One region of the Streptomyces sp. B21-105 genome, then DNA from elsewhere that is predicted to be linked to it. Evidence: riboswitches for the same ligand, from Rfam matches in the RefSeq annotation. Region 1 holds a riboswitch; the other holds the start of a gene.
What was found. Region 1 has a riboswitch for cyclic di-AMP ahead of QA802_RS06050 (C40 family peptidase). Riboswitches for the same ligand answer to the same signal wherever they lie in the genome.
Positions count from the first base shown of each region.

Region 2: linked by a shared signal. The riboswitch ahead of QA802_RS31325 (M23 family metallopeptidase) and the one ahead of QA802_RS06050 (C40 family peptidase) in region 1 are both predicted to bind cyclic di-AMP.

Region 1 covers NZ_JARUMJ010000001.1:1,406,965-1,410,360, forward strand. Annotated here, with positions in the region: gene QA802_RS06040 (ATP-dependent Clp protease proteolytic subunit) at 175-810, shown strand; gene QA802_RS06045 (hypothetical protein) at 817-1,122, shown strand; cyclic di-AMP (ydaO/yuaA leader) riboswitch at 1,618-1,788, shown strand; gene QA802_RS06050 (C40 family peptidase) at 1,792-2,265, shown strand; gene QA802_RS06055 (ATP-binding protein) at 2,342-2,833, opposite strand; gene QA802_RS06060 (helix-turn-helix domain-containing protein) at 3,046-3,396, shown strand, end outside.
Region 2 covers NZ_JARUMJ010000001.1:6,903,137-6,906,532, forward strand. Annotated here, with positions in the region: gene QA802_RS31320 (M16 family metallopeptidase) at 1-820, shown strand, start outside; cyclic di-AMP (ydaO/yuaA leader) riboswitch at 1,041-1,208, shown strand; gene QA802_RS31325 (M23 family metallopeptidase) at 1,223-1,981, shown strand; gene QA802_RS31330 (GntR family transcriptional regulator) at 2,168-2,863, shown strand; gene QA802_RS31335 (HPr family phosphocarrier protein) at 2,986-3,267, opposite strand.

The DNA of each region.
Region 1 (3,396 bases):
GGCGAGGGGCCGGCGAGCGCTCGCCGGCCCCTCGCCGTTCGCCACGACTGCCGCCCTTCCGGCCCCGAGACGAAAGCCGTGCCCACTTCTCTCTCGATGTCGTAACGTACGTCCTGTACATTTTCCTCGGACGTGCCAGACGTAGAAGGCCAGACGTAGAAGGAGGGGGCACCCGTGCATCGACCGTCCGCCCGCCATGTCCTGCCCGAGTTCACCGAACGGACGAGCTCGGGACATCGCACGATGGATCCGTACGCGAAGCTGCTGGAGGAGCGCATCGTCTTCCTGGGCGCCCCGGTCGACGACATCTCGGCGAACGACGTGATGGCCCAGTTCATGTACCTCGAGCACAAGGAGCCGGACCGGGACATCGCGCTGTACATCAACTCCCCCGGCGGTTCGTTCAGTGCGATGACGGCCCTGTACGACACGATCCGGTTCGTCACCTGTGATGTGTCGACGACCTGCCTGGGGCAGGCGGGCTCGTCGGCCGCGGTCCTGCTGGCCGCGGGAACGCCGGGCAAGCGGTTCGCCCTGCCGGGGGCGCGGATGACGATCCGCCAGCCGTCGCTGCCCGAGCCCGTCGAGGGTCAGGCCAGCGACCTGGCCATCCAGGCCGAGGAGCTGGCACGCACCCGCGCGAGCCTCGAGGAGATGCTGGTCCGGCACACCGGGCGGACGCCGGAGCAGGTGACCGCGGACATCGAGCGGGACAAGTTCCTCACCGCCCAGGAGGCCTTGGAGTACGGCCTGGTGGACGGGATCATCCCGAGCCGCGAGACTTCCGCCGGCGCGCTGGACGGGAGGTGAGCCGCGATGGTGCCCGAGCTGCCGCCGCTGCCCGCGCTGACCCGCGCGGAGGCCGAGCTGATCGACGGATACCTCGACGTGGTCGACATGCTCGGCCGCATCAACCCCGCCCACCACGGTGACACCTACCGCGGACTGCGCGCCGCCCAGGCGCTGGTGAGCAAGGCGACCGCGCTGCGCGACGCGCTGACGCGGATGCACCAGCGCGGTGAGAGCGAGTTGCACGCGCCGACGCTCGCGCGGGCGCTGCGCGTCCTCGACGGGGAGCGCCGCACGGCGCGCGTCACGCTGCCCCCGCTCTCCGACGGCTGACCCGGGGCAGCGTCGGTCCCAACAGTTCGACTCCGGTCCGGTCCGGACGGTTCGACGTTGGCTCGGCTCCGGTCCGGACGGCTCGACGTTGGCTCGGCTCCGGTCCGGACGGCTCGACGTTGGCTCGGCTCCGGTCCGGACGGCTCGGCTCGGACGTGACGATCGGGCCGGAGCCGAAACGACCCAGAAGGCGTACCCCCGTTCGGCAGAGCGTCCACTGCTCCCGCAGACGCCCCCAGGTTGCACGAAAGGGCGTTCCTCGAGCGGAAAAGGAGGCGTCACCGCTGGTGGGAGGCCCTGAGATACCCCGGCACCTGATCGTCCGTCAGAGTGTTCACCCGAACGGGTGAGTGGTGAGTAACCCCACAAATCCTCGGTTCCGTTGGGATTTTCGGACATCCGTGAGCCAAGATCCCTGACTGACGACAAGCCCCCGCCACAAGCGGCGGGGCGATCCGGGTGGACGCCGAGTCCTGCCGCCTCCCGGATGACCGGTCGACAGGAGTGCATCGGCAGGAGTGGAGGACCCAAGCACGACGGGTCGCCGGAACGGTCACGCCATGACCGGGCCGAGCAGCCCTTGGGGTGAAGCCGCTGACGCGGCCGGGCAACTTCGCCAGCCCGAATCCGACAGGTCATCCTTCACAGGCGGCTGACGAAGGGTTGCGCATGACTGCGCTCAATCGTGTCCCGTCGCTCATGGCCCGGGCCGGTACGGCCTCGGCGTTCGCCATCGCCGCCGTGGGCGGCACGGTCGTGGTACCGGGGCTCGCCTCCGACGCCGCGGCCGCCACACCGGCGACGAAGGCGCTGCAGATCGCCGCCTCCAAGAAGGGCGCGCCGTACAAGTACGGGGCGACCGGACCGAAGAGGTTCGACTGTTCGGGGCTCACGCAGTACTCGTTCAAGAAGGCGGGCAAGAGCCTGCCGCGGACGGCGGCCCAGCAGTACAACAAGACGAAGCACATTTCGGCGTCCAGCCGCAAGGCGGGCGACCTGGTGTTCTTCCACTCGGGGCGGAACGTGTACCACGTCGGGATCTACGCCGGTCAGGGCAAGATCTGGCACTCGCCGAAGACCGGCGACGTGGTGAAGCTCCAGAAGATCTGGACCAAGAGCGTCTGGTACGGCCGGGTCCGCTGAGGCCCGTGCGCTGATCCTCCGGGCCCGCAGGGGCCCGCTGAGCCTCCCGGGGCGTGCACGGCGTCCTGACGCGCCTTCACCGCCCCGGGAGCTCACCACCCTCCGCCGGAGCCGCCAGAACACCGGCGGCCGCGGCCGGCTCGACCGCCGGGACGGTCCACGGGAGCTCTACGATGACCGTCTTGCCGCCCTCCCGGGTGGGCCGCACTCTGAGCCTGCCGCCGGCCTCCGCGGTCAGCCAGCGAACGATCACCATGCCTCGGCCGTTGTCCTGCTGGACGGCGGCCGGCAGTCGTTGCGGAAAGCGCGGGTGGCTGTCGGTGACGCCGATGCGCAGCTGTTCGTCGCGGTCGAGAACGAGGTCCACCGTGAAGGTGGGCGACTGACCGAAGGTGTGCTGTACGGCGTTGGTGGCGAGTTCCGAGACGATCAGACGGACGGTGTCGGCCGCCTCGGCGTCCGCCGGCAGACCCCACTCGCCGAGGATGCCGGCCACGAAGGCGCGGGCCGTGGAGACCGAGGCGGGATCGCTCGGCAGAGTGAGGGTTGCTTCCAGGTGATCTGCCATGGCGACGTCGTCCCTTTCCCACGGGACCGGAGCCCGACACGGGTGTGGATGGTTCGAGTACGGTCCCGGACTGGTGCTTCTTCGCCAGACTGCCATCACCACGCCGGTCACGGTGGCGATCCACCAAGATGTGCATATATCTGTCGCCCGATGCGGTGAACTCTGCGACGGCAGAGCGTATTTGGCCGACCTTCAGGAGTGAGGAGAAGCCCGTGCGGCACGGACCGGCGGTGCGCCGCCGCAAGCTGGGCGCCGAACTGCGCACTTTACGCGCCCAGGCGGGCCTCACCAGTGGGGAGGCGGCCCGGCTCGTGGGGTGGCACCAGTCCAAGGTGAGCCGTATCGAGACCGGTACCAGTGGATCGAAACCGGCCGATGTGCGGTTACTCCTCGACGCCTATGGAGTGACCGATCCGCAACTGCGGGAGCTGATGCTGGCATTGGCGGACCCCGAGGTCGGCGGTGGCCGCGACCACTGGTGGCACGCCTACCGCGGGGTGCTGCCGCCCGCCTATCGGGACTTCATCAGCCTGGAATCCCAGGCCGGCGCGATGCGCACCCTG
Region 2 (3,396 bases), 5.5 Mb from region 1:
GATCGACTCCGCGGCCGTCCGGGCCTTCTACGACAAGCACGTCCGCCCCGCGACGGCCACCGCCGTGGTCGTCGGCGACCTCACCGGCGTCGACCTGGACGCGCTCCTGGGCGACACCCTGGGCGCCTGGACGGGCTCCGCCGCCGAGCCCCGCCCCGTGCCGCCGGTGACCGCCGACGACGCCGGCCGGGTCGTCATCGTGGACCGCCCGGGGGCCGTCCAGACGCAACTGCTGATCGGCCGGATCGGCGCAGACCGGCACGACCGCGTGTGGGCCGCCCAGGTGCTCGGCACCTACTGCCTCGGCGGCACCCTCACCTCCCGTCTGGACCGCGTCCTGCGTGAGGAGAAGGGCTACACCTACGGCGTCCGCGCCTTCGGACAGGTCCTGCGGTCCGCGCCGGACGGCTCGGGCGCCGCGATGCTCGCCATCAGCGGTTCCGTCGACACCCCGAACACCGGTCCCGCGCTGGACGACCTGTGGAAGGTGCTGCGCACCCTCGCCGCCGAGGGGCTGACCGACGCCGAGCGTGACGTCGCCGTGCAGAACCTGGTCGGGGTGGCGCCGCTGAAGTACGAGACCGCGGCGGCCGTCGCGAGCACGCTGGCCGACCAGGTCGAACAGCACCTGCCCGACGACTACCAGGCGACGCTGTACCAGCAGCTCGCCGCGACCGGCACGGTGGAGGCGACCGCGGCGGCCGTGAACGCCTTCCCGGTCGACCGTCTCGTGACGGTTCTGGTGGGCGACGCGGCCCAGATCAAGGCACCGGTCGAGGCCCTGGGCATCGGCGAGGTGAAGGTCGTGTCCGCCGAGTAGTCGCCCGGTCGCCGACCGCCGCGGCACAACGGCACGCACGCACAGGGGCCCTGGTCGACCGAGCGTCACCAGGGCTGCCGTTTGTCCGAATTGGGGCGGAGGTTGCCTGTCTGCCCTGTGGGATGCGCTACAAAAACCGTGATCCGTTTGAGGATTGGACCCCCTGCCGCTTAGCTTCATCCGGGCTGTCCGTCAGGCACTGCGCCGCAGCCGCGGCACCGGACAGTCATCGCCGAGTCCCCGTACGGCGCGAGCCAGGGGAGCCGGGGACCCACTTTGTGCAGTCCCTGGGGTGAATCGGACGCCCGCGTGTACGCGAGGGGGTCCGTAGGAGACCTTCCTGCTCCGAACCCGTCAGCTAACCCGGTAGGCGAGAGGGAAGGAAAGGACACCCCTGACTTCATGGCGTTCACCTGCGCCACCGGGAAGCACCGCCGGCCCAGCCGGATGCAGCGTTCCACCGCTCGCGCGGTCGGCGTGGCGGCGCTCACCACCACCGGTGTGATGGCCACCGTCGCCTCCACCCCGGCCCTCGCGGCCGAGCAGCCCACCCCCGAGCAGACCGGTCTGATCCCCGTCGTCACGGCCGGCGAGTCCATCGCCGAGTCGGTGGCCGACCAGGTCGACGAGCAGGTCGCCGCGCAGAAAAAGGCCGCTTTCGAGGAGGCCGCCCGCAAGGCCGCCGCGAAGAAGGCCGTGGAGGAGCGCGAGGCACGCGTGCGTGCCGCCCGTGAGGCCGAGCGCAAGCGCCTCAACACCTTCGTGCTGCCGATCACCGCCTCCTATGTCTCCACCGGCTACCAGGCCAGCAGCTCGCTGTGGTCCTCCGGGAGCCACACCGGCGTCGACTTCCACGCGGCCCGTGGCACCACCGTGCACGCGGTCGGATCCGGCACCGTGGTCGAGGCCGGCTGGGGCGACGCCTACGGCAACCAGATCGTGATCAAGATGCACGACGGGACGTACACGCAGTACGCCCACCTGTCGTCCATCGAGGTGTCGGTGGGCCAGACGGTCACCCCCGGGCAGCGCATCGGCCTGTCCGGCGACACCGGCAACGTCACGGGGCCGCATCTGCACTTCGAGGCCCGCACGACCCCCGAGTACGGCTCGGACATCAATCCGGTCACCTATCTCCGCCAGCACGGCGTCGGCATCTGACGACCGACGGCGACAGATCGTTCGGCCCCGGCCCCTCGGCCGGGGCTTTGCCGTTTCCGGGGCCCCGCTGTCCAAAAAATATCCCTGGATTCCGGCTCCCCGTCGGAAATTCCCGCTCATTGCAATAGAGTCACGGAACACGCGTCAATCGTCGACGTTTCACGGGGATCAAGGCGGAGGTCCGTCATGCGAATTCCGGCGCACTCGGTGTGCACGGCCATCCGGGACGACATCGTCGCGGGTGTCTACGAACGCGGCAGCCGCCTCACCGAGGAACTCCTCGCCCGCCGCTACGGCGTCTCGCGCGTCCCCGTCCGTGAGGCGCTGCGCACCCTGGAGGCCGAGGGCTTCGTCGTCATCCGGCGGCACGCGGGCGCGTGCGTGGCGGAGCCCACCGAGCAGGAGGCCGCGGACCTGCTGGAGATGCGGCTGCTGCTGGAGCCGCTCGGCGCGTCCCGGGCCGCCCAGCGGCGCACGGAGGCCCATCTGAAGGTGTTGCGCGGCCTGGTCCGGCTGGGCCAGGAGCGGGCCAGGAGGGGCAACAGCGACGATCTGCGCTCCCTGGGGTGCTGGTTCCACGAGACCCTCGCGCAGGCCTGCGGGAGCCCTGCCCTCGCATCGATGCTCACCCAGCTCCGGCACAAGATCGCCTGGATGTACGCGGTGGAGGCGCCGGCCGACCCCGTGGAGTCCTGGGCGGAGCACGGCGTCATCGTCGACGCGGTGACGCGCGGCGACGGGGAGCGCGCGCGGGCGGTCACGGCGCTGCACACCGAGCGCGCGACGCTCGCGCACCGGCTGCGCTTTTCCCAGGGAACCGAGGCCGCCGACCGTGTGAGGACTTCGCAACGTCCCGTAAACATGACGGGCCTGCGGAATTAACACGAGAGCCGTATACAAGTTCGGGTAATTCACGGGGGATTACTCATGCTGCCGTCGGCGGGAAATGTAAAGGGCTCGCCCGGTAATTCGGACGAGCCCTTCACCGCGGAATGCAGCGGTGCTCAGACGGTCTCGGGAAGTTCCTCGAGGCCCTCGGCGACCAGCTTCGCCAGCCGGTCGAGCGCGGCGTCCGCGCCCTCGGCGTCGGACGCGAGGACGATCTCCTCGCCGCCCTGGGCGCCCAGGCCGAGAACGGCCAGCATGGAGGCCGCGTTGACGGCGTTGCCGTCGGCCTTGGCGATCGTCACGGGGATGCCTGCGGCCGTGGCGGCCCGGACGAAGATGGAAGCGGGGCGGGCGTGGAGGCCCTCGGCCCAGCCGACGTTGACGCGGCGCTCAGCCATGTGATGCTGCCCTTCGGTGTCTCAGGTTGTCTAGACCAGTGTTCCACACGTGAAGCGTGTGAGGGACGGTCCCTGGGTGTCCCGTCACCATGTGGCCGTCGGATCGCGGCCTCGACCCGACGTGCGCCC